Regions from separate parts of the Halioxenophilus sp. WMMB6 genome, predicted to be linked through region 1. Evidence: predicted binding sites of a transcription regulator. Region 1 holds the regulator's gene; each other region holds the start of a gene.
What was found. Region 1 encodes FNR, which switches genes on or off when oxygen is low (the NO sensors DNR and NnrR bind a similar motif). Its sites were predicted from a motif close to TTGATCTAGATCAA; they were not measured.

Region 1 (7,643 bases):
TCAGTTCGAGCCGGCGACCTTTCAAACCCAGGCCCAACTCAATGAAGCTGAGATACCTGACTCCAATACACTGGTGAGCCTGCAAAATCTGGCGGCAGAGTTCTGGCTGACCCAAGGCTACGCACCACTCGGCGCTGTTGGGTTTATGCGCAACACCGACCCACTCTATAACGCTGCCGAGCACGGCATTCTGTATAGCTTTCACCGGGGCTACGGCAGCCAACCCTTTGATTTTCAACTGGGAATAGGCCAATCGGCGATCAGCCGTACACCGTCAGCCCTGTGGCAGAATCAGCGCCACCTGCGCGACTACACCAAACAGGTGGTTAAACAGAACCACTCGATTAGCCGGGGGTTGTATCTCAACGAGGATGACCGGGCTCGTCAGTTTGTAGCCGAAAAACTTCTTTGTAATCAAAGTATTAGCAAGAGAGATTTTGAACAGCGGTGGCAGCAGCCATTTGATGATTATTTTGCCGATGAGATGGCAGTGCTGAACTGCCTAAAAACCGATAACATACTGCAAAATGATGCCAACAGCTTTGGGCTGACCGGCTCAGGGCGCTGGTTCGCAGCCGAGCTGGCAGCACTGTTCGATAGCAACTTGGCGCACTAGTTAACCATTCATGCGATAGGGGCGCCATTTAGCCCGCATAACTTGCTTATTAGCTACTTACGATTTACCTTCTTTGAAGGCATGCACTCTCGCCATTTTTTTTGTACACTCTCCCTTTACCGCACCCGCCTAGGATTTTAAAACGCTATGGCCAACAGTAACTACGTTCGCTGCAGCAATTGCGCCGTCAGCAAGTTTTGTCTGCCCCACACCCTATCCGGGGAGGACATCAATCATCTTGAGGGGATTGTCCAGCAGAAACGGGTACTCCACGCCGGCGAAACGCTGTACCACTCAGGCGACCACTTTGATGGCCTGTACGCCATTAGCTCTGGCAGCTTCAAATCAGTTGTGATCGCCACCAACGGCGATAGTCAGATCACAGAATTTGCATTCCCTGGTGAAATTTTGGGTTTTGATGCTTATCACGGCAAAACTCACAACACCTTCGCAGAGGCATTAGAGACCAGCAGCGTCTGCTTTTTACCCCAGGCTCAGCTGGACACCTTGTCACAGAAAGTACCAGCCCTGCAGCAGCAGCTTTATAACCTCTTCTCGGCAGAGATCCAAAGCAACAATGAGTTCCTGTTAATGATGGGCAAACGCTCAGCCGAAGACCGATTGGCCGCTTTGCTCATCAACATCTCCAGCCGCTACTCTCAGCGCGGCTACTCAGCAACCCAGTTCCGCCTTTCCATGTCACGCACTGACATCGCCAATTACCTGGGTCTGACCATAGAAACCGTTAGCCGCCTGATTCGACGCTTCCAAAAAGAGGAGCTCATCGCGGTCAGCCAGCGGGACATCACCATCATCGATTTGGTGGGGTTAAGCGAACTGGCCGGTACTCACTGCACTTACGAACAGGAAGTCGGCTCCCGCTAGCCAGTCATAAGCGCTGCTGCTTACAACTCTTCTGCTCCAGCTCTACCACTACGCTGGGCTGAACCATCAGAGTTGGCCACAGCAGCGTCCATCACTATTTGATCTCAATTTTCTTTTGTGTGGGTGGCAACTCTTGTGCCTTCGGCGCCTGCAAGGTTAACACGCCATTTTCAAACTGAGCGCTGATATCACTCTCCTGCACACCTGGCCCCAAATTGAAGCTGCGCTGGTAGCTACCAAACCGGCGTTCACGTCGAATGATTTTATCGCCCTCTTCCTGCTTCTCGTCACTCTCCATTTTGGCATCCAAGGTTAGCAGGCCATTGTGCACGGTAACGTGAATGTCTTCCTTTTTAACGCCTGGCAGATCAGCACGAATTTCGTAGTGATCTTTTTTATCTTTGATATCTACCCGCGGTGCGAACACTCCGGCAGCGCCTTCCCCGGGGGCAAAGAAAGAGTCGAAGAAGTTATCGATATCCCAAAGTGAATTGCGTGGTACTAAACTCATGGTTACTCCCTCCTGAAATCACTATGCATTGCATTTAGAAAAAGGTTAGAGCGAACTACACACCAAACACTACACTGCCAAATCCCACCTTTTCTCGCTCACCAACCTTTGAGTACAACATGCCCGTTAAGGTACTACTGGGAGACATTATTTTTTTGAGATACGTCAACCATAGCCAATACCAAGTTGGCATATCTAGCCGCACAGTTAATTAAGGCGGGCAATAACTACTCTGCTATCGATTAGAGAGTTGCGGCAGCGGGTAAGCGGTGGTAGCTGGACTATGAAAAATTGGATCCAAACGGAAGCACTCAGCCAACCACTGACAACCAAAGTGCACCACCCAATAAGCAAAAACCACATCACTCAGAAAATGGCCTCCTTGCATAATGCGCGTCAGCCCAACCAAACAACCAAGTGCAAAGCCAAACACATACCAGCGTCTATCACCAAACACCCAGGCCAAGGCTATCGTAAAAAAAGCAATGGCGGCATGACCACTGACGAAGGAGCAGTTAGTATCGCAGGCGCCGGAATAGGTGAGTGGTGCAGTGAAGGGTAAATCACCGCCAAAAATAGTAATATCACCAGGACGTGCTCGCCCAGTGGTGTTGTTTTTTAACAGTGTATTAACAAGCAGGCCAGGCACCAGCAGCAGTGATACAAACAGATAACCAGAAGCCTGCCGAAGTTTATGCCAGTTACTGGCGCCCCGCTTAATAATTAGCTGCCATTGGCTGAGCAGAAGCAGGGCCAACAGAATAAGCAACCAAAGAAAGTGAATTTTAGCGAAAAAGCGGTAGATAAATACCACTTCCGGTTGAGCGGCCAGATTAAAGCCGTGGTGATAAAAGGTGCTACTGACGGACAGATCGATCTCAGGCCACAGAATAAAAACGATCGTTGTTACAAAAAACAAGACCACATCCAAACGCGGTATTAGAGTTCTACTGTTTAGGAACCATTTCTCCATAACCATGAAACCCTCTTAGCCAATAAATATATAAGAGCTTGCCAGATGTAACATGATAATCTTGAATTGTTTCCAATAGTTGAACGTCCATAAATCGTTCTATGAACGGTGCAGCTACTGGGCTGTTGGTCAGAAAAAGAAACTCCTGCCTATCGTTATTTTGCCAATAACTGAAATTATTTTTTAAATCGTAGTAATCCTGAATGTGGCCAGCGTCTTCGTTCCAATAGGCAAAATTATTGCTGCCAGGATAGAGGTAGTAACCGAAATAGGCCAGCAGCTTGCGCGAGTCACTCGCCAGCACGGCTGCGGGATAGTCTGCTTTATAGTGCTGCAAGCGATTGCCGAGCTCATCCCAACCCAGCACGCGTTCATATGGATTATTCTTGGTGGTCGACTCAACGCCAGCCTGCTTTAGTAGCACCGGGTAGTGATAAAAAATCGCCAATAGCAGCCAGTTACAGACAACCGCCACCATCAAAGACTTCGGCCTCTCCCGCAACACAGCGCCGAGCAGCAGCACCGCGCTAATCAGTGCCGGCGCAGCCCAGTTGGCAAAGGCTCGGCTAAACAGCGCCTGCACAGCGATGAGGGTCAACAGGCCAACACCAGGCCACAAAACAACTCTGGCCCACTCCTGCTGATGGATAAGGCTCGCTACCATTCGCCAGTTACGCCACAACAGATAGGCGCTCACCAGGCCCAACAGAAACAGCTGGCTCACCAGAAACTCAAGCAATTTCAGCGGATGAATCAAATTGCCCGACAACTGTGAGATCTCGGCGGTGTGCTGCCAAGAGACCCAATGATTTTGGTAATTCCAATAGACGTTGAGTGAAAACAGCGCAGCGGAGATAAGCACCGCCAGCCAAGGGCCCGCTTGCGACAGTATCGGCCGCCGCTCACGATTGAGTAACAGATAGATAAAAACCGTGAGAGGAAATACTGCGAAATTGTATTTACTCAGCATCCCGCAGCCAGCAAAGAGCCCCACTAAAGCCCAACGATAGAGCGCCCCGGTTTTAAAAGCCCACAACAGCTGCCAAAGGCTGAGCGACCAAAAAAGCAGTAGCACAGAATCCGTGGTAATAAACAGGCTGTAGAAACCCACCAAGGGCATACTGGAAAAGAGCAGGCCGGCGGCGGCACCGCTGTGCCTCCCACCAAAATCAGAACCTATCCGATAGACAACCCAGCTGGTTAGCGTCCAGGCACAGAGTGCAGAAAATTTAATCACCTCTTTGGAGTCACCGGCAATAGAGGTGAACGCCCCAATCAACCAGGCCAACATTGGCGGCTTGGAGTAGTAACCGAGATCCGGGCTTAATGACCAATGGTAGTAGTAGATCTCATCGTAAAATAGGCCAACATAGGGCTGCCAGATAAGGTAACAACGGTAGCAGAATGCCAACAAAAGTAGACTATAGAAGAGTACAACCGGGCTACGCCAGACTGCGCTTAAACCAACGCTCTGCCATACAGAGGCAGGGGTGTGTGGCGTGTTATCAAGCTCCGTCATCGCAAACCATGCCTGTTGAAACTAGAGTTGCCGATACTCCCGGAACCACTCAACAAAGCGCTCCAGGCCCACTTCAATCGGTGTCGCAGGCGTAAAGCCAACCAATGCATGGATACGGTCGATGTTGGCGCAGGTTCGGTAAACATCCCCCGCCTGCATGCCGACATAATTTTTAACGGCAGCACAACCAAGCAGTTGCTCCAACAGTTCGACAAAGTAAGAGAGTTTAACCGGCTTATTATTGCCGATATTAAGTATGCGGTGGGGTGCATTGCCGCCACTGGCCGCGGGGGGTTTTAGCGCAACTTTTACCAGGCCATCGACAATATCATCTATATAGGTAAAGTCGCGATAGAGGTCTCCCTCATTGTAAATATCAATGGGCTTCTTCTGGCGGATGGCCTCGGCAAATTTAAAGTACGCCATATCCGGTCGCCCCATAGGGCCATAGACCGTAAAAAAGCGCAGGCCAGTTGTCGGAATTTGGTAAAGATGGGCATAGCTGTAGGCCAGTGCCTCGTTAGCCTTTTTAGTAGCAGCATACAAACTCACTGGCCGATCAGTCGCCTGCTCCTCAGTGAACATACTTTCGCTACTATTGCCGTAGACTGAACTCGAGGAGGCATACACTAGGTGATCAACAGGGTTGTCTCTGCACGCCTCCAGTATGTTCATAAACCCAACCAGATTGGACTCAGTGTAGGCGTCAGGGTTATCGATTGAATAGCGAACACCCGCCTGGGCCGCTAAATGCACTACCAAATCGAAGTCAAACTCAGGAAACAGTGCTTTGAGGCTAGCACCGTCACTGAGATCCAACCGCCGAAACACGAAATGGCTGTGCTTTTCCAACAACGCCAGGCGGCTTAGCTTCAATTGGCTATCATAATATTCATTAAGGTTATCGATACCCACCACCTTGGCACCGCACCAAAGCAGATACTCGGCCACCCAGTAACCGATAAACCCGGCAACCCCAGTAACGAGTACCGATTTTCCCTTGAAAAATTTTTGTAGTTCGTGCTCAGACATCATGCCAATTATCTGACGATGTGGTTGGAAATAGGCGACCGGCTGGTATCGAAGAACAGCGTTGCTGTAAGAATACCTCATCCACCCTTAAGAAAACTTTAAGGCGAATAGAGAATACTACAGCCTAGTAACACTTTTTTGACAACGACTTTTCGTTACCGAAACAATTCTGTCAAAATAGCATAATAGTATCGCGAGCCAAACAAAGGATGCAGCTGTGAAGGGAGGCAACTTTTGGTCTGGCTCTGTCAAAAATCACGATTAACCCGATATACAATCGCTCGACAGAAGCGCCAGAGGAGTTGAAAGAGCGTCGATGCCCAGTTATGCAACCCTACCCTCTTAACAGCAGTGCTGGGCAAAACCGTTTTCAGTAAAGAATGACCACCAAAAATGCTCAAACAACTCGGCTTCGTTAGCGCTATGCCCGCACACAATTCAACCAAGCAAAGCTGGCCGGGCTTGAACCCATGGAAGTGGTTACTGGGAGCCCTCGTCCTCATCCTTCTACTCCAGGTAGTCGATCACTGGCTCGATTGGGCGACACTGGCAGAGGCGTGGCAGGAGCTGGATAAGCCCAAAGCGATGATCGGCGTGGCGTTGATCATTGCCAGCCATCTGTTGCGTGGCCTGCGCATTCACTGGCTATTGAAAGAGCGGATTAGCAGCCGTTTTCACGTAATGATCAAGCTATCAGCCTGGCACCAATTTACCAATAACCTGCTACCCATGCGCCTCGGCGAGGCGGCCTTCCCTATCTTAATGAAACGCTACTACGGTGTTACAGCGCTGGACTCGGTATCGCAGCTGGTATGGTTGCGCATGCTGGATCTGCTGTTTATGGCGGCGGTGACGACTAGCGTGCTATTGCTTATCAAGCCACTGTTGGGTGTTGCCGCACTGGTTGCAGTCGCTCTGATGCTGGCGCTTGGCGAATGGTTACTGGCCCTGAACCGTCAACACCGGAGTCTGCCGCCGTTGCTGTCGCGTTTTCGCTGGCTGAACACCGCCCTACAAGCACTCCTTCAGCAGGCGCCCCACTCCAACCGGCAACAGCTCCAACTAATCGCCATCACCGCAGCCTCCTGGCTCAGTAAACTGCTGGCGGTCTGTATCGCGATATCACTCTTTTCGTCACTGCCACTGATCCCCTCCCTTGCCGGCGCCATCGCCAGTGAACTGGCCGGCATACTGCCCATCCACGGCATTGCGGGTTCGGGCTCCTTCGAGGCGGCGTTTTATTCGGGTATCAGTTTGGTTGAGGGCTTCAGTGCAGACTGGCTGGCCGTGGCCATCAACGTTCATATCTTTCTTTTCGCAAGCACTACTCTGATGGCGCTCTTCTGCTCGCTTATCCCGGTAGTAACGGCTAAACAACCTGTAGGTGAACATGACTTGTAACAGTGATCCGACGATCGCAGCCTCCCTTCTGGCAGGGCACAGCCTCTCAGTCGTAATCCCCTTTTATAACGAGCAGGGCAACTGCCTGGCCCTACTGGAAGAGTTGCAACAGGCGCTAACAAACCTACCCTGCCCCTGGGAGGTGATCTGCGTCAACGATGGCAGCCGCGACGGTACCCAAGCAGAGTTGAACCAGGCTCGCCAGCAATTGGGCGGCCATGTGGTACTGATTCAGTTTTCCCGCAACTTCGGCCAGAGCGCGGCCATGCAGGCGGGAATCGACAACGCCCGTGGCGATATCATCGTCACCCTGGATGGAGACCGACAAAACGACCCTGCGGATATTCCCGCTATAATTACAGAGCTCATCGGCAAAGATCTGGATATGGTCGCCGGCTGGCGCAAGAACCGCCAAGACAGTGAACTTGATCGCAAGCTCCCATCGCGCATCGCCAATCTGCTAATTCGTAAGGTCACCGGTATCGACATCAAGGACAACGGCTGCAGCCTGAAGGCTTTTCGGGCGAGTGTGATCAAGCAGATCACCCTGATGGGAGAGATGCACCGCTTTATTCCCGCCTGGGTCTCCGGCGTTACCGATCCCTCCCGCATCGGCGAGCTGGCCGTCAACCACCGTGCCCGCACCACCGGCCAATCCAAGTACGGCTTGTCGCGCACCTACCGGGTGATTTTGGACTTGATCGTG
Region 2 (7,643 bases), on a different contig from region 1:
CCCACCCCTTTGCCATCGCCACCGGTGAAATCCCCAACAACCAGCAACGGCTGGCCGATGAGCTGGGCTTCCCCACTCTGGCCTGTCGCCACTTCGATTCGCCCGAGTATCAAGAGCTGGGCAAGATGTATTTCCTGCGCTACAACCAGGTCTCTGGCATCAATTACGATAAGCGTTTATTGGATGGCGTGTCGCCGGCGGCGATTGATGATGAGGTGTTGAACCACAGCCGGGTGGAGCTGCGCGGCATGATTGAGGCCTTCGATGAACCCGGCAATGAGGTTGGCTTGGCGCCGGGGACGACAGCGCTGGGGTTGCCACGAACCAAAATTCAGCACCGCGAGCCGGAGGCGACCCTGCGCGCACGCAAGCAGCATCACCAGCATCTGGTGGGGGTGTTAAAAGAGGCGGGGCTGAAAAATATTGAAGATCGCTCCTTCTGGGGCAATCGGGTCGACCACGCCACCAGTACCTGCCGGATGTCGGTCGATGCCGCCGACGGTGTGGTGGATGGCAACCTCAGGGTGCATGACACCGACAACCTCTACCTCTGTTCCAACGCCGTCTTCCCCAACTGTGGTGCCGTTAACCCAACACTGACCCTGGTGGGCTTGGCGTTACGGCTGGGGAATCATCTGGCGTCGGCCTGATGATTCGACCGGCCGGATTGCTCCGGCCAGCCACCTACAAAATGCGGGAATATTTAACCGCCTGCGGTACTTTCAGATAGGCATCGAAGGCCATGCAGATGCGGCGAATCAACAGCCGCCCATCGCTGGAGACCTGCAACCCCTGCTCAGTTCGAGTAATCAAACCATCGCCAATCATCGGCTCCAGCTCCGCCAGGGCATCGGCGAAGTAGCTTTGGAAGTCGATATTCCAGGCGTGTTCAAAGACGGCGAAGTCGAGCTGAAAATGGCAGATCAGCTGGCTGATTACCGCCTGCCGCAGTTGATCGTCCCAGGTGAGGGTGAGCCCCTTAAAGCTGGCCGGTTGTTGGTTGCTGAAGGCCTCCTGGTAGCTGGCGATATCCTTGTAGTTCTGCACAAAAATATTGTCGATGGCGCTGATGGCGGAGACGCCCATGGCGATCAGGTCGCAGTTGCCATGGGTGGCGTAGCCCTGGAAATTCCGCTGCAGCAGGCCCTGCTCCTGGGCGATGGCCAGGGGGTCGTCTGGTTTGGCAAAGTGATCCATACCGATATAAACGTAACCGGCGTTTTGCAGTGTTTCGATAGCGTCGGCCAGCATCTGCAGTTTTTCCTGGGGCTCGGGCAGTTGGCTGGCGTCCATCTGTTTTTGGCTTTTAAACAGGTGGGGCAGGTGAGCGTAGTTAAACAGCGACAGCCGCTCGGGGCTGAGCTCAATCACCTGCGCCAGGGTGGCGTTGACGCTGGCGCGGGTCTGCAAGGGCAGACCGTAGATCAGATCCATGCTCAGGGAGTGAAAACCCTCGGCCTTGGCCCGCTCAGAGAGGGCGCGCACCTCTTCCACCGAATTAAAACGGTTCACCGCCTGCTGCACGGCCGGGTTGAAATCCTGTACGCCCATGGAGAGACGGTTAAAACCGATCTCGCGCAGTACACCCAGCGTCTCTGGTGTTAAACCGCCTGGGTGAATTTCAATGGAGTACTCGCCACTGTCGTCATCCAACAGTTGAAAGTGGTTACGGGTGTGCGCCATCAACTCGCGCTTTTCTTCGTCGCTGATGTAGGTGGGGGTGCCACCGCCCCAGTGCAGCTGGTGCACCGGGCGGGAGTGATCCAGCTGGCTGGCGCGCAGTTCGATCTCCAATTTCAGGGCATCGAGGTAGGGGCGGGCCCGCTTTTTGTTGGCGGTGACCACCTTGTTGCAGCCGCAGTAGTAGCAGATGGTGTCGCAGAAAGGGATGTGCAGGTAGAGCGACAGCGGCCGGCCCGATTGGTTACTGCGGCCGATGGCGGCATCGACCTCACTTTGCGGGTAGCCCTCAACGAATTGGGGCGCGGTTGGGTAGGAGGTATAGCGTGGCCCGGCCAGATCGTAGCGTTTGATCAGTTCCGGATTCCAGTGCACCTTGGTAAATGTCATGCCGCCTACCTTTTGTTTGTTGCCCATAGTTTTGTGCGAGGGTGATTACCTCGGTGGGCGCCATTGTAGGCGGGGTGGCAGAGGCCAGGTTGATACTCATCAAGTCTGCCGGAGGCCAGCGGTGGCGGGGTGTGGAGTTGGAGGCCAGGTCGCAATTCGCTGGCCCCGAGCTAACGCGTTAGTGGGCGATATCGAACTCGGGGCCGGGTTGCTGCAGCTCTCCCTGGATAATGTGCAACGCCTTCTCCAGCGCCGGCAGGCTGGTGTCGCCCCCGACACAAAAACGGATCGCCTGGAGGGCGTTAAAGTGGCCGGCGGCAAAAGCGGCGGAGGGCTTGGCCATCACCTTTTGTCGCTCCAGACTTTGGCAGAACTCTTGACCCCGGCGCGGTTCTGGCAGCAGCAGCCAGACATTCAGGCCGTAGTCCACCGAGTGCAGGTCCAGCCCCGTTAACACCTGCCGCACCAGGGCATGGCGTTGGGTGAGTTGGCGCTGCTGTTCAATGATAAAACGGCTAGCGACGCCACTGGTGATCCAGCGGCTGGCGATCTCCACCATCAGTGGCGCGGTCATCCAGCAGCTGGAGCGAATGGCGCTGGCCGCCGCCCGCAGCAGGGGCTTGGGGGGCAGCAGGTAACCCACCCGCAGGCCGCCGGTGAGCGCTTTTGAGGTGCCGCTGACAAACAGGGTGATCTCCGGGTGGCGGTTGGCAAAGCTGGGTTGGCTGGCATCCAGCAGGCAGCCTTGGACATCGTCTTCCACTACCCACACCTGATGCCGCTGGAGGATCTCGGCCAATTGGTCGATGCGCTCGGCGCTGGTCTGTTCGCAGCTGGGATTGTTGACGCGGGTATTGAGGTAGATAAGCCTCGGTTTAAAGCGCAGGCAGGCGGTGTTGAGTGCCTCGGGTATAACGCCGTCGCTGTCGGACTCGATACCGATATGGCGCAGCCCCATCTGTTGCGCCACCAGCGAGAAGCCGGGGTAGGTGAGGCCGGCAGAGAGCACCGTATCGCCGGCTCGGCAGAGGGCGGCGGTGGCGGTGTGAAAGCCGTGCTGGCCGCCGTTGGTAATCAGTAACCGTTCCAGATCACCGCTGTCGATACCGGTCATCTGCAACCACTGCAGGCCCGCCTCCCGGTGGCGCAGCAGGCCGCCAGGGGTTTGATAGTTGAGCAGCTGTTTTAGCAGTGGCCGGTTGCCACTTAGGCTGGCCAGGTCCTCGGCCAACTGGCCGGCCTGGTCGACGTTGAGGGCAATGCTGTAGCTCAGGTCGACGATCTCTTCCGGCAGTGGTTCGCCAATGGCGAACTCGGTGCTGTTGTAGCTGCGCACATAGGTGCCGCTGCCCACCCGCGACTCAATCAGCTGCCGCTTTTCCGCTTCGGCGTAGGCGCGGGTGACGGTGCCGACCGTGACGCCCAGGCGGTCGGCCAGGTGGCGATGGGTGGGAAGCTTCTGCCCGGGTTGCAGCTCGCCGGCGGCGATGGCGGTAGCCATGGCGTCGGCCAGTGCTTTGTACTTGGGCTGTTCAGGGTTTAACTCGGGGGGATGCCAAATTGTCATGGTGACAAAAATTCAATTGACCTTGGTTTAATAAGCGCTAAACTCCGATTGTACCCATTCCTGGGTAGCAAAACTATCGCTGTTCTGCCTCTATCTCACCAAATTCAGTACAATTTAGCGGATCTAACGCAGTAGGTTAGCTTTTGCCTTCGATTTGTACGCTTTGCTTAAAATTGTATGCATACAATTTGGTGTTTTACTGGATAACTATCGCTATTTTACGAGGGTAAAAACCATGACTTTCCCCATCTACCAAGTAGACGCTTTCACCAACCAGCGCTTTGCCGGCAACCCTGCCGCCGTGGTGGTTATGGAAGAGGCGCAGCTGGGCATGATGGAGGTGAGCATGATGCAGGCGATAGCAGCCGAGAATAACCTCTCGGAAACCGCCTTCCTGGTACCGGAAGGGGCGGGATGGCAGCTGCGCTGGTTTACCCCAAGCGTGGAGGTCGACCTCTGTGGCCACGCCACCTTGGCCTGTGCCCATATCCTGTTTACCGAGGGCTACAGCTCGGCGAGCCGGCTGGAGTTCTATACCGCCAGTGGCACACTGGTGGTGAGCCGCGAAGGCGATGGCTACTGCCTGGACTTTCCCGCCAAGCTGGGCGAACCGGCAACATTGCCGGCAGCCCTGGCCGAGCGACTGGGCTTTGAGCCGGAGGCGTGCCTGAATACCGGCCGCCAGTGGTTGGTGGTTACCAGTGAGGCCAATGTGCGTGGCTTTGCTCACCACTTCAGCGACCAGCCCGGCGATGGTGGCATTATTCTCACCGCTCAGGGCTCTGGCGAGTTTGATGTGGTCTCCCGCTATTTTGGATTTGCCGGTTTGGGTATTGAGGAAGACCCGGTCACTGGCTCGGCTCACTGCCTGTTGATTCCCTATTGGGCCAAACGCCTGGCTAAAAACAGCCTTAAGGCTTATCAGGCCTCCAAGCGCGGTGGCGTGTTGCACTGCTGCGTGGAGGGCGCGCGGGTAACCATGGCCGGCGACGCTGTCACCTATATGAAGGGCTCGCTCTATCTTGCGTAAGGCAAAAGCCAAACCCAAAAATCAAAAGCTGGGCGCGGCCCAAGAGTCGATGGCCGCTTGGGTAATCGCTATTTAATTACAGGCCGGTGGTGTTAATTAATTTCAGCCACCGGCCTATGGAATTGTGTAAAGGTAAATCATGTTAGACACCAGTTTGGAGTTACAATACACCAGCTTGACGCTGGGTTATTTTTTATCACTGCTGTTATTTGTTTTTTCGGTGAGCATTACGCCGGGGCCAAACAACCTGATGGTGACCGCCTCGGGTATGAATTTCGGCTACCAGCGCACACTGCCACACATTTTAGGCATCTGTGCCGGTTGCCTGATTTTAATGAGCTTAACCGCGTTGGGTTTGGGTAGTCTGTTTGTCCGTTTTCCGGTGGTGCACACCGCGTTGAAGGTGATCGGCTCGCTCTACCTATTGTGGTTGGCCTACAAAATCTTCACCGCCAGTGCGCCCGGTGCAGGTAAAGAGCGCACGCGGCCGATGAGCTTTACTCAGGCGGTGCTGTTTCAGTTTGTTAACCCCAAAGCCTGGACCATGGGCGTTACCGGAATTTCGGCGTTTAGCTTAAATGGCGAGCTGCTGGTGCCGAGTATTATTACGGTTATTAGCGTGCAGACGCTGCTCTGCTTACCCTGCTGTTCGGCTTGGGCGATTATGGGCGCGAAGATTCGATCATGGTTGGCGAGCCCTCATAAGATTGTCTGGTTCAACCGCACTTTAGGGTTGGTGACCGCCTCGTCGGTATTGATGATTGTGAATTAACTCGCAACCACGGTTAATGACGAATAAACCAAACCGCACAGCTAAAAACTGTGCGGTTTTTTTATGGCTAACAAAAATGGCGCGGTGGTAAAAGGGACGAGCTATTTAAAGCGGTTGGGGCTGACGCCAGTCCAACTTTTAAAGGCACGGGAAAATGAAGCGGCGTCGGAATAGCCAACGGCGGCGGCCACCTGGTTGAGCGTCAGGCCACCTTTCGCCAGTAGGTGGAGGGCTAGATCGCGTTGCGCCGACTGTTTTAAGGCTTGAAACGTGGTGTGCTCTTCGGCCAGTTTTCGTCGCAGCGTGCGCGAAGTGATATTGAGTTGTTTGGCCAGCGGCTCAATTTGTGTGGTTTGCAACTGCTCAGGCGTTTGCAGTTGGTCTAAAACAATTCGCGAGTAGCGCGGCCAATAGCTCTGTCGGCGAAACCAATTGAGCGGGGTTTCGGCCAGGTGTTGCTGAATAGAGTCCGGCGTTTGTACCACGGGTTTAGCCAATAAGCGGGCGGGAAAAATAATACGACTAACGCTTTGTTTGAATTCGGCTGGACAGGGGAAGAGTAACCGGTACTCCTCAACGTGGCTGGGTTCAGGGTGAGCCAAACTGACGGAAATCAACGGTACCCAGGTACCAATTAACCAGGCGGGAAAGCGATGCCAGATCAATAGGTAGAGGTCGGTAAGCATGTGGTCTGCATCCTGTGCAGGACTCGTTAGTGTCATCGACAGACTGGCGGTCTCTTCCTGCTCTGCCAAGGTTAGGCTAAAGCCTGGGCAAACCAGGTTGTAGAAGCGGCAAATATAGCGGTAAACATCGCCCAGGGTTTTCTGAAAAACAGCCTGCTCCGCCATCAACGCAAAAATTCCATAGCGACACGGCTCACTCGCCATGCCCAGCAGTTCATCGTCGGCCATCTGCCAATAACACCGGACCAGAACATCCAGTTGGGCGGCGGTGATGCGCATCGTTTTGGAATCGATATTGTTGGGGAGTATCTTGGCCGAGGCCATTAATTGCTGAGTATCTAAGCCATTTTTTGCCGCAGAGCGAATCACTGCGCGCGCGTAGTGCATAGAGATGGTCTGTTCCTCAAACGACATGGCTAGTAGTGGTTTACCGTTGTTCGTCTCTAAAAATGGCTGAAGCTGGTGTCCGATAATATCAAGCTATTGTCAGCTTTGGCTATTGGATCAACGCCGCCTATTTGGAAGACTGTGCCCCCTGTATCCGCAACAGAGATTACCCGTTTCGCAGCTATTAATCGTCAACCAACGACATAAATACATTCTGCTCATACAGTGGTCGGATGGCGATATTTAGTCTGTCTGTTGTTTCCATCAAACGCAAAATCGAGAGGCATAATCAATGTCAGGCTATCGCTATCCTCTGCAGGATGTACTTTTTTTAATGGAAGAAATTGTAGAAAGCCGGAATGAAAACAGTGGCGTTCAGGCAGGCGAATTTGATATTGATACTGCCCGTTTGGTTTTGGAGGAGGCGGCACGATTTGGTGAACAGGAGCTGGCCGAGCTTAATCGTGTTGGTGATCAACAGGGCTGTTCGTTGCGGGGAGAGGTGGTTGTAGCGCCTGGCTTTAGCGAGGCTTATCGCCTGTTCGTTGAGGCGGGCTGGATGGGCTTGCCGTTTCCGGAAGCCGTTGGCGGCCAGGCGTTGCCGGCGCTTATCGCTTCGTCCGTGAATGAAATTTGGCACAGTGCCAACATGGCTTGGGCGCTCTGCCCAATGTTGACGCAAGGCGCTATCACAGCAATTAGTCACCACGGCAGTGAACAACTCAAGCAATACTGGCTGCCTAAATTGGTTAGCGGTGAGTGGAGTGGCACGATGAATCTAACCGAGCCCCAGGCGGGTTCGGATCTGGCGGCAATCAAAACCCGAGCCGAGCGCGATGGTGACCACTACCGAATTAAAGGCCAGAAGATTTTTATCACCTGGGGTGACCATACGATGAGCAGTAATATCATCCACCTGGTGTTAGCCCGTTTAAGTGATGCTCCACCGGGGGTTAAAGGCCTCTCGCTATTTTTAGTGCCTAAGTGGTTGCCGAATGACAACAACGAACCCGCTATTGCGAACGACCTGAGCTGTATAGCGATAGAACATAAAATGGGCATTCATGGCTCGCCAACCTGCACCATGAATTTTGGTGAACAGGAGGGGGCTGTGGGCTACCTGATTGGTGA
Region 3 (7,643 bases), on a different contig from region 1:
GCCATCACAGATGCGCACCATCTACGGTGACCACGAGCGCTTTATCGAAACCTACTTCTCCTCGTTTGCCGGTTGTTACTTCACCAGTGACGGTGCCAAGCGCGACGCCGATGGTGACTACTGGATCACCGGCCGCGTCGATGACGTGCTCAATGTCTCCGGCCACCGCCTGGGTACCGCTGAGATTGAGAGCGCCTTGGTCTCCCACGACTCCGTGGCCGAAGCCGCCGTGGTGGGCTACCCCCACGACATCAAAGGCCAGGGTATCTACGTCTACGTTACCCTCAATACCGGTATCGAACCGACGCCCGAGATGAAAAAACAGCTGATCGCCTGGGTGCGTGAGGATATTGGCCCCATCGCCACGCCTGACATCATTCAGTGGGCACCACAGCTGCCGAAGACCCGCTCCGGTAAGATCATGCGCCGCATTCTGCGCAAGATTGCCACCGACGAGTATGAAAACCTGGGTGATATCTCAACCTTGATGGATCCCGGCGTGGTACAGCACCTGATTGACGATCACAATCAGCTGAAAGCCAGTCATAGCTAAAGTTACACTTCTCCAAATCCCCCTAGCAAAAGCAGCCTTGGGCGGGCTCGACCTTGTGTCGAGCCCGTCGTTTTATTTGGTGAATAGCGGACTAAGTCTATATACTGCACAGGCTTTAGACGCTAGGTTTATGGCGGGTGCCCGTCACCTGCTCTATAACAATAACCGATAAACCACAGCCGCTACCGCAGCCGGGCTGTGAGTGGTCTAAGTGCTCCAGACAGCCGGTTCACCCCAAATAAGCAAAAATCTGTCGAGTGCTTGCTACTTACGCTGAGCTTATTTGGATAAGTGAGAACATGTCAGACAAGAGCGACTGCAACTGGCAAATTATTATTGCCGATGATCATCCCCTATTTCGTCACGCCTTAAAAAATTGCCTGCAGCAAAATTTTAGAGGGGCGCAAATTTTAGAGGCCGAGGATTTCGCCTCGCTAACACAGCTGCTAACCGAGCACAGTCAGGCCAATATTCTGCTGCTGGACTTACAGATGCCCGGCTGTGAGGGCTTCAGCGCCCTGTTGTACGCTATCTCTCAATACCCGCAAATCCCCGTTATGGTGGTCTCTGCCCACAGCGAGCCGGATATTATCCGCCGTTCCCTGGATCACGGTGCCGCCGGCTTTTTGCCGAAAAGTGCTGAGCTGGCTGAGATGACCGAAGCACTCACCACCGTGATTGAAGGCGGCCTTTGGCAGCCGGCGGATGTCTCTGGTGGCAGTGGGGTGAGCGCGTCGGAGGAGGCGGTGGCCACCGCCTTAAGTAAACTGACCCAGCAGCAGTTTCGGGTGGCGAGCATGGTCTACCAGGGGTTGCTCAACAAGCAGATCGCCGCTGAGTTGAATATCACCGAGGCCACCGTCAAAGCCCACATGACCGAGATCTTCCGCAAACTGGGTTTGAACTCCCGCACCCAGGTGGTGTTGGCCTTGGGACAGTTGGCGGTTAAACCGCAAAGTGTTGAGGCGTTTCGCTAACGGCCAGCTGCGCACCAGCCGCTCTTCCATCACCTGTCTTTTTAGATGCTGGCGCTAGCCTAGATTCTGGTGCTAGCGCAAAAGCTGGCGCATGAGTACCCGCAATGCCGCCGGTTGTACCGGCTTTTCCATAAATCGATAACCGCTTTCGATCACCTCCTGGCGCAGGCTTTCGGAGTTGTCGGCGCTGATAACCACGGCTTTGATCGGCTGCTCCCAGTGCAGAGAGAGGGCTTGCAGCACCTCCAGGCCGGTCTCCCGGTCGAGGTGGTAGTCGGCCAGGATGATGTTGGGCGGCTCGGGTTCGGTCCAGCGGTTGAGGCACTGGCCGAGGCTGCCCGCCACCTCCACCCGGCAGCCCCACTGCTCCAGCAGTGAACGCATGCCGGCGCGGATCGACTCCTCGTTGTCGATACAGAGCACCGTGGTATTGGCGAGCCGCGGGTCCACCGGTTTCGGGGTGGGCAGCTCGGCCTGGGCCTGGCCCAGTGGCACGGTGATGCGGAACACCGAGCCGTGCCCCAGGCACGACTGCATACCGATGGGGTGGCCGAGCAGGTCGGCCATGTGTTTGGCGATCGCCAACCCCAACCCCAGCCCCTGAGCGCTGTTTTGGCGGTTGCCGGGCAGCCGTTCAAACTCGACAAAAATCTTCTCTCGATCTTGTTCGGCAATGCCCGGGCCTGTGTCCCACACCTCGATCACCAGCGCCCCCTGCTTGCGTCGGCAGCCCAGCAACACCTTGCCGGTCACCGTATAACGCAGGGCGTTGCTGATGAAATTCTGTGCCACCCGGCGCAACATTTTCGGGTCGGAGTGGAGCCAGACATCGGCCTCCACCCAGCGGAAGGAGAGCCCCGCTTCGCTGGCCAGGGCCTCGGCCTCGCGCGCTAAGGGTTCCAGAATCTGATTGACGTTGAAGTGGCAGCGCTGGGGTTGCTCGCGGCCGGAGCTTAATCGGGAGATTTCGCGCAGGCTGCTGATCAGCTCCTCGGTGGCCGCCAGGGCGTTGTCGAGGTAGTGCACATCGTCACAGATCTTGCGGTCGTCGGGCAGGTCGAGGCGTTGCAGCTTCTCGGCCACAGCGGTGACAAACAGGCGCGCGGCGTTGACCGGTTGCAGCAGGTCGTGGCTGGCGGCGGCGATAAAGCGGCTGCGGCTGGCGTGTACCGCCTGCAGTTCGGCCTCTACCTTGGCGCGCAGACGGTTCTCTTTCTGCAGGGTCTCATTCAGTTCAGTGAGCGCCCGGGTACGGCTGGTGACCCGCTCCTCCAGGTGCAGTTTCGACTCCTCCAGCTGCGCCAGAATGCGGTGGTGATCGGTGATGTCGGTGTAGGTGGTGACGTAGCCGCCATTGGACAGCGGGGTGCCGCGAATCTCCAGTACCAGGCCATCGGGCAGCACCCGGGTGAGGTTGTAAGGCTGGCCGGAACTCAGGTTTTCCAGGCGCCGGTGAATGGCCACTTCGGGTAGCTCGCCGCGCAGATTGAGAAAGCCGCGCTCGGCATTGAAGCGGTAGATGGTTTCGATTTTACAGCCGACGTAGAGCAGCCGCTGGGGGTATTTAAAGAGGTTCTGGTATTTCAGATTCCAGGCCACCAGGCGCAGTTCGTCGTCCACCACACTGATCCCCTGGGTTATGTTCTCCAGGGTGGTTTGCAGCAGTGTGTGGCTGAACTGCAGCTGGCGGGAACTGCCGCTCACCAGATTGACAAAGTCCTGAATCTGCAACGGTTGCTGGCGGGCCAGCAGGCCGATAGCCCGGTGCGCGGAGATAGCCCCCATCACCGCCGCCAGGTGCGACTCCACCGTCTGCACGACAAAGCGCGGGGCTTTATCGTGGGGCAGCAGGCGATGGCCCATCTGGTTCTCCAGCTGCTGCCAGAGCTCATGGGCCCGCTCCCGGCCAAACAGAGGGTTGGCCAGATTCTGCAGCTGCTGCACCTCGATATCGGACGGCTCCATATTGCGCCCGGCCAGGGGGCTGGAGCCCTTCAGCAGGGTGAACAGGTCCGCTTGGCGCTGCTCGAGCACGCTCTGATCCCCCCGCCGGGAGAACCAATAGAAGGCGGCCGCGTTCAGCCCCAGGCTCCACAGCACGCCGTGGCTGAGCGGGTCGAGGAAGCCGGTGCCGAACAGATTGTGCGGCGACAGCCAGTCGATACCCCAGGGGCCAGCCGCCACCAGCGGGTGTTCAGCGGTAACCAGGTTGGGCAGCAACAGGCAGTAGCCCCACAGCGCCGAGCCGAGCAGCAGGCCGACCAGCACCCCCTTGGCGCCGGCTCGATACCAGTAGAGCCCGCCAAGCAGGGCGGGCACCACCTGCACCGCCGCGGCAAAGGAGGTGAGGCCGAGGGAGGCGAGGTTGCGGCTGTCGGCAAAGCTCTGTTCCAGCAGCCAGCCGAGCAGCAGAATCAGGATAATGGCGAGCCGGCGCATCATGGTCAGCGCCTTGGCCAGATCCCGGGGTTGCAGCCAGCCGCGCGAGCTGGCCCACAGCCAGGTGGGCACGATCAATTCGTTGGAGACCATAATCGACAGCGCCACGGTGGCCACCACCACCATGCCGGTGGCGGCCGAAACGGTGCCGAGGAAGGTCAGCGCCAGAGTCCACTGGGAGCCGGTCCACTGGGGCAGAATCAACACGTAACTGTCGGCCGGCAGGTTGAGCCCGGTGAGCAGACGGGCGGCGGCAAAAGCGATGGGCAAAGCCAGCAGGCCAAAGGCGATCAGATAGAGTGGTACCAGCCAGCGGGCCAGACGGGCATCGCTCTGACGGCGATACTCCACCACCATCACATGGAACTGGCGGGGCAGCACGATAAATGCACAGGCGGCAACAAAGGCCTGGGTAATAAATTCCGGGGCCAGGAACTGCTGCCAGCGCAGATTGGGCAGGGCGTCGGAGTTCACCAGCTCAGAGGTCGGCTCCAACGTGCCCGGGCCGGCGAGCAGCTTCCAGGCGAGCACCGCCACCGCCGCGAAGGCGAGCAGCTTCACCGCCGATTCGGTGGCAACGGCGGTGATCACCCCCTTCAACCCCTTGGGGTCGTTGCTGACCCGGGTGCCAAACAGAATGGAGAACCAGGCCATTACCAGGGCGGTAAAAAAGCTGGTGTACTCGCCCATCTGCTGGTGTTGCAGATCGAAGTGAATGGTTGACCAGGCCATCACCACCGCGCGCAACTGCAGAGCGATATAGGGCAGGGTGCCGACAATCATCATCACGGTGACAATCGCCGCCAGCCACTGATTTTTGCCATAGCGCGAACCGATAAAGTCGGCCACCGAGGTGATGCGATTGCGCCGGGCGATCACCAGCAGCCGACGCAGCACTGGCCAGCCAAAGACAAACATCAGAATGGGGCCCAGGTAGATGGGCAGAAACAGCCAGCCACGGGTAATGGCGGTACCGACGGCACCGAGGAAGGTCCAGGAGCTGCAGTAGACGCCAATAGAGAGGGCGTAGATCAGTGGCCGCCAGCCACTGGCTTGCAGTTGGGCGCTGTAGCGGTCAGCCAGCCAGGCCACGGCAAACAGCAGTCCGGCGTAGGCGCAAACCAGCAGTAGGAAGATTTGGTTACTCAAGTAGTCGGTGCCAGTTGGGACTGAGCCCTGAACGAAGTCGGGATAGGCTCCGGCAAGCCTCCGTGCCCCACACGCAGGTGAGGGTTATTGTTATTTCCAAGGCCTGTGTCTGTTGCGCGGCGGCGGAACAGGCGCGCCCCGGTGGCAGGCCAGCGGTGGCCACCGCTGGCCATCGGATCAGACCACCACGTACATGTTGTGTTTGATGTTGTTTAAAATCTCGGCCAGTTTGCGGCCCCGCAGCGCGGCGCGAATACCGGAGCGACGGGTGGCCCCCAAAATGATGGTGTCGGGTTTCAGTTCGGCGGAGATCTCGCGCAGCGCCTCGTCGGGTGAACCCTGGGCCAGGTGCAGATTCTCGTTGGGAATATCCAGCGCGCGTCCCAGGCGGCCGCGGTCGGGGTAGTCCATGGAGGAGGGGTAGGCGTAGGCGATGTGCAGCTGCGCGCCGTAGATCTTGGCCAGAGTGCGACCGGTGCTGAGCATGCGTTGGTTGAGATCGGTCAGTTTTTCGTCGCTGATATCGATGGCCACCAGAATGTTTTTGCAGGCGGGGGTATCGGCTGAGGAGATCAGGCTTACGGGGATTGGCGAGTTGCGCAGCAGGTGCCAGAACTCATCGCTGAAGTCGCGGTTGCTGTCGGCCCCGGGGTGGGAAACCATAATGGAGTCGGCGCCCAGTTGTTGCGCGTTGTAGATCAGGCTGTCGGCCCAGTTGTTACTCCAGGAGACCCGCACACTGGTGGCCAGGCCGGCGGCGTTCAACGGCGCGACCAGCTGTTCAAAGTAGGTTTTGTCGCGATAGAGGGCTTCGTTATCGGCGCTGGTGTCGTGGTTGCCGGGGTCGATACCCACCAGCAGGTTCAAAGTCGGGCTGTATTCTTCCAAATGGAGAGATGCCACATTGGTCGACAACTCCAAGGCCAACTGCTTGGACTTGGTTGGGTCGACTGCGACAAGAATTTTCTTTTCAAGTGTCATTGGGTATCTCCGCTCTTATGGTTAATGCTCGATCCAGCTTAATGATGGGCAGTGGCATGACTTTGATCTGCCACAATCAACATGGCATAAGCGCTTGATTCTAAACAACCTGAGCCCCGCTTGTCACTTTTGTACTCGCTTATTTACGCCAGTGGTGGGGCGCGCTTGCCGGGCACCCTGCAGGGCCGCTAGTCAGGCGCTCTCTGTCACCACCACCCGGGCGCGCGGAAAGAGATTAAAGTCGGTGGCCGAGGCGTTGGTGTAGGCCCCCATCACCCTGCCCACGACAATGTCGCCAATCTCAAGCGGTGGCAGGGCAACCTGCTCGGCCACCACATCAATACTGTCACAGGTGGGCCCGGCCAGGGTCGACGGCAGGCGCTTGGCATCATCACTAAACACCTCCAGTGGGTAGGTGGCGTGGTCGTAGATGCGGCCGCTGAACAGGTCGTAAACACCGTCGTCCAGGTAGTACCAGGGGCCACCCGGCCGTTCGGCGGTGCCGATTACCGTGGTGATGGCGGTGCCGGCCTCGGCCACCAGAAAACGGCCCGGCTCGGCCAGCACGGTGAAGTGCGGCGGCAGTGCCGCCAGCGCCGCCCGCAACGGCTGGCAGAAGTCGGTGATGGTGGGGGTGTCGACTCCGTAGGGGACGGGAAAGCCACCACCGATATCCAAAATGGAGAAGGGGCGTTCATGGCGGCGGTTGTAGTCGAGCATCAACTCGGCACAGCGGGCAATGGCCAGCTGGTGGTTTTCCGGGCTTAGGCACTGGGAGCCGGCGTGGAAGGAGAGCCCTTTCACATGCAGCCCCAAAGCATCGGCCTGTTCCGCCAGGGCCACCACCTGCTCGGGGGTGCAGCCGAACTTACGGGAGAGATCCACCGGCGAGTCGGGGTTGGGAAAGCTGACCCGCAGCAGCAGGCCGACGCGCTTGCGGTAGGGGCTGAACTTGGCGATCTCGGAGAGGTTGTCGACCACAAAGGTGGTGCAGCCAAAGCGCAGGGCATCGCGGATATCCTGGTCGCGCTTGATGGGGTGGGTGTGGATGCAGCGTTCAGGACTGACCCGCTCGGCCTTGAGCAGATCGATCTCGCCGGAGGTGGCGATATCAAAACCGCTGCCGAGGGCGGCCAGAGTGCTCAGTACACTCGGGTGCGGGTTGGCCTTAATGGCAAAGTAGAGTTTCACGCCGGGCAGTGCCGCGGTCAGTGCCTGGTAGCGCTGCCGGATGATGTCGGGGTCGAGTACCAGCAGTGGCGAACCATGGCGGGCAAGCAGGGCGCGCAGGGGCTCGCTGTCGGCCTGACTGCGCACCACCACGGGCGGCGCGGGGAGAGAGTCCATGGCGGGCGCCACCTCCTCAGTTGCCGGTGGCCATGGCCTGCCTCGGGGCGGCCCTGGTCCGGCGCTCTTACTTGAGTTGGTCTGCCAGGTAGGGTGGCAGGGCGAAAGCTCCCAGGTGTACATCCGGGGTGTAGTAGCGGGTGGTGATCGCCGCATCGGCAAAGCGCTGTTGCAAGGTGGCGCGGTCAACCTGGCGC
Region 4 (7,643 bases), on a different contig from region 1:
TTTCTACGAGCAGTGGCTCCTGGCCGGGAAGTCCCGGGCCGAGGCCTGGCGCAGTGCGGTGCGGCAGATGATGCCAGCCACCGGCGCCGATAGCGGTGCCAGCGCCTACCACTGGGCGGCCTACAGTCTGGCCGGTGACTGGCGTTAATCATTTATTCATTGATAAGGAGAAGGTGAGTGTCTGCAAGTTTAATTCGCACAATAGAAGCCATGGATGATCGCACCCGGGTGCGGGTGCTGGAAGAGTTTGCCAGCCAGCTGTTTGAAGGGATGGACTCCAACCCGGAGCAGATTATTGCCGCCATTCCCGCCAGCTACCAGGAGGCGGTGGCCTTTAACGAGGCGCTGGCCATCTCCGACGAGCAGTGGCAGCAGCCACTGTCGCAAGCCGCCTCCGCCGCCCTCGCCAAAGATCTGTTGTTGGGCTTTGCCGCCGACCCGGCCATGGCCGATGCCCTGCAGCAGGTGGTTGACCGCTACCGCGATGACGCGTTGCTGGCTGGCACCATTCTCGCCACCGGTGTCGCCATCTCAATGATCATCGTCGCCTGCACCACCAAATTTAAGGGCACCGTGGGCAGCTTTGAGATCAGTAAAGAGGCCGCCGACCCAGAGCTGGTCGACAAGGTGCTGAGCCAGTTTCCAAAACTCTCCTAAGCGCGCAAAATCGACCACCCTCTCTTTCATCGCAGTGACTCTGCGTAAGCGATTGTTATGCCCAGGTTAACCCGCAATAACGCCGGCCAGGCGCTTGGCCAGGTAGCGGCGCCGTTTGTTGAGCTGTTCCGCCACGGCTCCCTCAGTGTGGAGTACTATCAGCCCGACAAGGTGGATGGGCAGAGCCCGCACCCGCGCGATGAACTCTATGTGATTGTCTCCGGCCACGGCTGGTTTGTCTGTGGTGACAGCCGCCAGCCGTTTGAACCGGGTGAGGTGTTGTTTGTCGCGGCCGGGGTGGAACACCGCTTTGAGGAATTCAGCGACGACTTCGCCACCTGGGTATTTTTCTATGGCCCGGAAGGTGGCGAAGCGGTAGAGGGGTGAGCGCGGCGGCGGGTTTAAACAACTCGTTACTGGGTTGAGCCGTGGGCAGGTTAGTGGTTGTCCTTCTCCTTCTCCTTCTCCTTCTCCTTCTTCTTAGTGGCCATTCTCTTTGTTACCGCTCTTGCCGTTGCTGTTCCCTTTAGCGTTGGGCTCGCCGCTGCCACGCTCTTTAGCCGAGTTGTCGGCCTGCACCAACGCAATAATGCGCGTGCCGGAGGAGACCTGCTCGGCAGTGGGTTTCTCCTGGAGCACGGTCAGCTTTTTATTGCCGTTCATTAAAAACATGGGAATGGCGCGGCTGCCATATTGTTGCTGGTAGTGCTCGAAGGTGAACTCGTCGCTGATGCTGGTGGTGCGCATCTCCGCCCCCTGGGCAATCAGACTGGCCAGCTTGGCAAAGGTGACGTCGCCGGAGAAGAGCGTCAGACCGGCCAGCTCCTCGGCCACCTGCTCGCGTTCACCCTTGCGCAGGCTGGCCTGGCTGGGCAGGGCGTAGACCCGTTTTTTGCCGAACTCCCGGCCGTAGCGCTGCACCGCCAGCAGGTTTAGCTCATCGTTTTGCGAAACCCCCAACATGCGCCCCAGGCCCACCAGGTCGAGCTCTTTTTCCGCCAGGCGGGAGACCGGGTTGCCGTGAAAAACGCGTAGCCCGGCCATGCGACCGAGGCGGACATTGCTGCGGTAGCTGTCGGCCAGGCGCACATCAAACCCATTTTTTTGCAGCTCCTGGGCGATGGTGCGCGAGACCACATTGGCGCCGATCAACAGCGTCCCCTGGGGCGCCTGCTCCACCACGCCGAGCAGCTGTGCCAGCGGTTTGGCGGTTAAGCTTTGAAACACCACGGTGCCGATAATCACCACAAAGGTGAGTGTCACCAGCAGGTCGGCGTTGGCGTAGCCGAGCTGCGACAGGCGCAGGGCAAACAGCGCCGAGACCGCCGCCGCGATAATGCCGCGCGGGCCAATCCAGCTGATCAGGGTCTTCTCCTGCCAGGTGAGGTCGGTGCCGAAGGTGGAGCTGATAATTTTAATAGGGCGGGCAATAAAGTGGATAAAGGCCAGCACCGCAATGGCCTGCCAGCCGAGGGTGATCAGGTCGTGTAGGTCGATGCGCGCAGCCAGCAAAATAAAGAGGCCGGAGATCAACAGAATGCTCAGGCTCTCTTTAAAGTCGAGGATATTTTCGGTCTCCACGCCGGCCATGTTGGCCAGCCAGATGCCCATGATGGTTACCGCCAACAGGCCGGATTCATGCTCCAGCGTATCGGACAGGGCAAACACCGCAAACACGGCAATCAGGGCGAAGACATTTTGCAGGTAACCGGGAATTAACTGTCGGCGCAACACCTGGCCACACAGGTAACCGGCACCGCAACCCAAGGCCACACCAATCACCAAAATTTTGCTGAACACCACGGCCACCGCCAGCCACTCATTGCCACCGTTGGCATCGGCCACAATAAAATTAAAGACCAGCACCACCAGCAGGGCGCCGAGCGGGTCGATGAGTATGCTCTCCCAACGCAGAATATTGGTGATGCGGCTGTTGGGCCGCACCGAGCGCAACATGGGCACAATCACCGTCGGCCCGGTGACCACCACCAGCGCGCCAAACAGCAGCGAGAGATGCCAGTCGAGCTCCAGCAGCCAACTGGTAAACAGGGAGATGCTCACCCAACTGGCGATCAAGCCGAGGCTGAGCATGCGCCACACCGTCGACTCCATCCCTTTTATCTCGTTGAATTTCAGGGTCAGGCTGCCCTCAAACAGGATCACCGCCACCGCCATGGAGACCAGCGGAAAGAGCAGCTCGCCAAACAGCTGATCGGGGTGCAGCCAGCCGAGGCCGGGGCCGATCACAATGCCGGTTAACAGCAGAAACAGAATCGCCGGCAGCCGCAGCCACCAGGCCAGCCACTGACTGGCCAGGCCCAGTACGCCGACCAGTGCCAAACTGAAAATGGGTCCGTGCTCCAAGCGCTGTTCTCATTCTGCCCGGTTAAAAGTGTTGGCACTGTAGCGAAGATGGTGGCCGGGGGCCAGCGCACCGCTGTTATGACTTCAGTGTCATGGCGTTAGTGTTATGGCGTGGCCAGTGGTGCCACGCCACAATTTAATGAATAATTTCGCTTTTAAAATTGCCCGGCCGCGGGTGCCTACCAACGAGAAGCTCTATGCCCGAATCCGAACGCCAGGACCTGGCCACCAGCAGCCTTTGGCAACAGACCTGGCAGGTAAAAACCCAGGCGTTGCTGGTGGCGATGGGCGATTTGACCCTTACCATCCAGCGCCGCCCTCACGAGTGGCAGCTGCGTTACGCCTGGCAGAAGCAGGGCGCCCTGGGTGATTTCCGAAGTGAGTGGGTGGGTGAGGAGTCGCTGCTGGATGAGTCGGCGCCCACCAGCCGCATCGCCCTCGACCGCATGACCGCCGATGTCACGCTGCTGCCGCGCCTGGCCGACCGGCCGGTGGTGGTGCGCCCTATCTCGCCGCTGACATTAGCCGGGCAGAGCAAAATCACCCTCTATGTGAGTACTCCGGTCTGGCTGGAGGTGGTGTTGTCGGAGCGCATCAGTGAGGAGCTGCCGGTGCAGCAGTTGTCCGATACCTGGATGGGCGGGGTCACCGGCAATGGTGAACTCTGCTACGGCTCACACACCCACGCCCGGCTCGATGCCAGCCAGTTGTTGAATCTGCCCTACCGGGTGTTAACGCCGGTGGAGATTCACAACAAAAGCAGCGAGTCGAGAAAGCTGGAACGGCTCAGCCTGCCCTGCCCCTATCTGTCGGTGTTCAGTACCCGGGGGCTGCTTGCCACCGAACCACTGACCATCACCATGGATGCCGAAAAGAGCCGCGGCGTGGTGCAGATTGGTGCGCCCCAGGGCAGTGTCAAAGCGCTCACCAAACCGCGCAAGGTCACCGAAAAGGGGATGTTGATCAGCGCCTGGGCCAACCTCTTTGCCTAGGGCCTGTTAACACTAATTTAGCACCACTGCTGATTTGGGCCCACCAAACTACGCGGCTCGCGCCTAGATCGAGCTCATTTCAAGCTCAACAGAGGTGCTAAATTAGTGTGAACAGGCCCTAGTGTCGGCAGGCCCCAGTCTCCTCTTACCGTTAAGGCAGCCAAAGCCCCATGAACGAAACCACTGATTTATCGATTTTTGAGTCCCTGTCGCTGATCACCATTTTAAAGGCGATGCTGATTTTGGCCGCCGGTTGGCTGTTGGCCAATTTTCTGCGCTCGCTGTTTCGCAAAACCATGGAGAGCAAAATCTCCGCCCATGCCCTGGCGATGTACAGCCGCGTAATCTACTACGGGGTGTTGATCATCTTTACTGTGTCGACGGTGGACGCTCTCGGTTTTGATCTGAGCGTGTTGTTGGGGGCAGCCGGTATCTTAACGGTGGCCATCGGTTTCGCCTCGCAGACCTCCGCCTCCAACCTGATCAGCGGTCTGTTTCTGTTGGGCGAGAAACCGTTCCAGATTGGCGATGTGTTGCGCATCGGCAACGACACCGGCGAGGTGATCAGTATCGACCTGCTGTCGGTAAAACTGCGCACCTTCGACAACCTGTTTGTGCGCATTCCCAACGAGTCGTTAATTAAAACCACCGTGGTCAATCTCACCCGTTACCCCATTCGCCGTATCGACCTGCTGGTGGGGGTGGCCTACAAGGAGGAGCTGGCGCGGGTGAAAGCGGTGCTGCTGGAGCTGGCCAATGACGAGTTGCGCGTGCTGGAAGAGCCAACGCCGTTTTGCATCGTTACCGGTTTTGGTGCCTCGTCGGTGGACCTGCAGCTCTCGGTCTGGACCCAGCGCGAGCTGGTGCGCGATGTTAAAAGCGATATGTACGAACGCATTAAAGCTCGCTTCGATGCCGAGCAGATTGAGATTCCCTTTCCCCACCTGTCACTCTACGCCGGCTCCGCCACCGGCCCCTTTCCCGTGGCCGGGCCAGAAGCCGAGGGCGAGTAATCCTCGCACGCCTGGCTTCAGGCTATTGGCTTGAGGCGGATCAAGCTAATAGCCAATTGCCCGGCCCAGTGGGCTGTCGGCGCCCTGCGCGGGGGTTGTGGGCATGGCTATTTGGCGGGCGTCTGCATAGACTTTTGCCCTGCCGCCGAAGCTGAAGGTCGGCGCACGGCGAGAGCAGCCAGCGCTGGCGGCGCCTTTTGCGATCACTCAATCGCCGTCGAACACCAATAACAACCGGGCACCAGCCAGGGAGCAAGCACATGACAACAGAGAGTAACACCAGCTATTTAAGCGAGGCCGAACGGCAGCAGCTGGATGCCTATTGGCGGGCCTGCAACTACCTGGCGGCGGGGATGATCTACCTGCGCGACAACCCGCTGCTGGCCGAGCCACTGCAACCGGCACACCTGAAGCAGCGGCTCTTGGGCCACTGGGGCTCAAGCCCGGGCCTGGCCTTTATGATCACCCACCTGAACCGCGCCATTAACCAGTTCGACCTGGAGGCGATCTTCCTGGCCGGCCCCGGCCACGGTGCCCCGGGGGTGATTGCGCCCACCTACCTGGATGGGGTCTACAGCGAGGTCTACCCGGAGTTCAGCCAGGACAAAAGCGGCCTGCAGAAGCTCTTTAAACACTTCTCTTTTCCCGGCGGCGCCGGCAGCCACTGCACGCCGGAGGTGCCGGGTTCCATTCACGAGGGTGGCGAGCTGGGCTACAGCCTCTCGCACGCCTTTGGTGCCGCCTTCGACAACCCGGAGCTGATTGTCACCGTGGCGGTGGGTGACGGCGAGGCCGAGACCGGCCCGCTGGCCACCGCCTGGCACTCCAGCAAATTTTTAAACCCGGTGCGCGACGGCGCCGTGCTGCCGATTCTGCATTTGAACGGCTACAAGATTAACAACCCGACCCTGCTCTCCCGCATACCCCATGGCGAGCTGGAGGCGCTCTTCACCGGCTACGGCTGGCGCCCCTATTTTGTCGAGGGCGACGACCCCGAGACGATGCACAACACCATGGCCAAAGCCATGGATGAGTGCATTGCCGCCATTCGCACCGCCCAGCAGCAGGCGCGCACCAGCGGCCAGGCGCAGCGGGTGCACTGGCCGATGATTATCCTGCGCTCACCCAAGGGCTGGACCGGCCCGAAAGCATTCAACGGCAACAAGATAGAGGGCTTCTGGCGGGCGCACCAGGTGCCGCTGAAAGAGGTGCGCGACAACCCGGAGCAGCTGCAGCTGTTGATTGAGTGGCTGAGCAGCTACCGGCCCGAGGCGCTGTTTGACAGTGAGGGCCGGCCGCAACCCCAGGTGGCCAGCTTCCCGCCCAAGGGCGAGCGGCGCCTGGGGGCCAACCCCCACGCCAACGGCGGCCTGGTGAAACGCAACCTGCGCCTGCCCGATTTTCGCGACTACGCCGCCCAGGTGTTGCACCCGGGGCAGATCCACCTGCCCAACACCCGCCCCCTGGGGCAGCTATTGCGCGACATTATGCAGAGCAACCGCGATAACTTTCGCGTCTTTGGCCCGGACGAGACCACCTCCAACAAGCTCGACGATATCTACCAGGTGACCAAAAAGTGCTGGCTGGCCGAGCGCCTGCCGGAGGATGACAACGGCGGCGAGCTGAGCGCCGACGGCCGGGTGATGGAGATGCTCTCGGAGCACACCCTGGAGGGTTGGTTTGAGGGCTATCTGCTCACCGGCCGCCACGGACTGTTTGCCACCTACGAAGCCTTTGTGCACGTGATCGACTCCATGTACAACCAGCACGCCAAGTGGCTGGAGATGTGTGAGTCTATCTCCTGGCGGGCGCCGGTGGCCTCGCTCAACCTGCTCATCACCTCCACCGTCTGGCGCCAGGACCACAACGGCTTCACCCATCAGGACCCGGGTTTTCTGGATGTGGTGGTTAATAAGAGCCCGCTGGTGACACGGGTCTATCTGCCGCCGGACGTCAACACCCTGTTGGCCACCGCCGACCACTGCCTGCGCAGTGAAAACAAGATCAACGTTATGGTGTGCGACAAGCAGCCGCATATGCAGTATCTCGCCATTGACGAGGCGATCAGCCACTGCGACCAGGGGTTGGGTATCTGGGAGTGGGCCAGCAACGACGACGGCCAGGAGCCGGATGTGGTGCTGGTCGGCTGCGGCGATATTCCCACCAAGGAGGCGCTGGCGGCCACGGCCCTGCTGCGCGCTGATTTCCCCGAGTTAAAGGTGCGCTTTATCAACGTGGTGGACCTGTTCCGTATCGCCTCGCCGCACGTACATCCGCACGGCCTGACCGATACCGATTTCGATAGCCTGTTCACCAAAGACAAGCCGATTATTTTTAATTTTCACGGCTACCCCTGGCTGATTCATCGCCTGGCCTACAAGCGCAATAATCACCGCAATTTACACGTGCGCGGCTACAAAGAACGGGGCAATATCAACACTCCGCTGGAGTTGGCCATTAAAAACGAGATCGACCGCTTCAGCCTGGCCATCGATGTCATCGACCGGGTGCCGGCGCTGCAGGTGGCCGGCGCTCACGCCAAACAGAAGTATCGTCACCGGCAGTTGCAGTGTCAGGCCTATGCCCACGAGGTGGGGGTCGATCTGCCCGAGGAGGA

Region 2: the regulator FNR is predicted to act here: its motif matches at 2,160-2,173, upstream of hemN (oxygen-independent coproporphyrinogen III oxidase).
Region 3: the regulator FNR is predicted to act here: its motif matches at 6,162-6,175, upstream of SBL51_RS07655 (universal stress protein).
Region 4: the regulator FNR is predicted to act here: its motif matches at 5,057-5,070, upstream of SBL51_RS07475 (phosphoketolase family protein).

The regions. Positions count from the first base shown of each region.
Region 1 is NZ_JAWMQR010000014.1:14,224-21,866, reverse strand. Features, by position in the region: gene SBL51_RS22360 (coproporphyrinogen-III oxidase family protein) at 1-616, shown strand, start outside; gene fnr (fumarate/nitrate reduction transcriptional regulator Fnr) at 764-1,501, shown strand; gene SBL51_RS22350 (Hsp20/alpha crystallin family protein) at 1,596-2,012, opposite strand; gene SBL51_RS22345 (phosphatase PAP2 family protein) at 2,248-2,931, opposite strand; gene SBL51_RS22340 (ArnT family glycosyltransferase) at 2,960-4,504, opposite strand; gene SBL51_RS22335 (NAD-dependent epimerase/dehydratase family protein) at 4,526-5,539, opposite strand; gene SBL51_RS22330 (lysylphosphatidylglycerol synthase transmembrane domain-containing protein) at 5,930-6,937, shown strand; gene SBL51_RS22325 (glycosyltransferase family 2 protein) at 6,927-7,643, shown strand, end outside.
Region 2 is NZ_JAWMQR010000003.1:118,752-126,394, reverse strand. Features, by position in the region: gene SBL51_RS09535 (GMC family oxidoreductase) at 1-650, shown strand, start outside; gene hemN (oxygen-independent coproporphyrinogen III oxidase) at 685-2,070, opposite strand; gene SBL51_RS09525 (PLP-dependent aminotransferase family protein) at 2,249-3,637, opposite strand; gene SBL51_RS09520 (PhzF family phenazine biosynthesis protein) at 3,873-4,667, shown strand; gene SBL51_RS09515 (LysE family translocator) at 4,807-5,439, shown strand; gene SBL51_RS09510 (AraC family transcriptional regulator) at 5,541-6,539, opposite strand; gene SBL51_RS09505 (acyl-CoA dehydrogenase) at 6,847-7,643, shown strand, end outside.
Region 3 is NZ_JAWMQR010000002.1:438,904-446,546, reverse strand. Features, by position in the region: gene acs (acetate--CoA ligase) at 1-553, shown strand, start outside; gene SBL51_RS07665 (response regulator transcription factor) at 853-1,530, shown strand; gene SBL51_RS07660 (PAS-domain containing protein) at 1,603-5,118, opposite strand; gene SBL51_RS07655 (universal stress protein) at 5,296-6,099, opposite strand; gene SBL51_RS07650 (type III PLP-dependent enzyme) at 6,292-7,446, opposite strand; gene speE (polyamine aminopropyltransferase) at 7,514-7,643, opposite strand, start outside.
Region 4 is NZ_JAWMQR010000002.1:389,415-397,057, reverse strand. Features, by position in the region: gene SBL51_RS07505 (CHAT domain-containing protein) at 1-148, shown strand, start outside; gene SBL51_RS07500 (hypothetical protein) at 178-657, shown strand; gene SBL51_RS07495 (cupin domain-containing protein) at 715-1,044, shown strand; gene SBL51_RS07490 (cation:proton antiporter) at 1,138-3,021, opposite strand; gene SBL51_RS07485 (hypothetical protein) at 3,219-4,013, shown strand; gene SBL51_RS07480 (mechanosensitive ion channel family protein) at 4,184-5,026, shown strand; gene SBL51_RS07475 (phosphoketolase family protein) at 5,287-7,643, shown strand, end outside.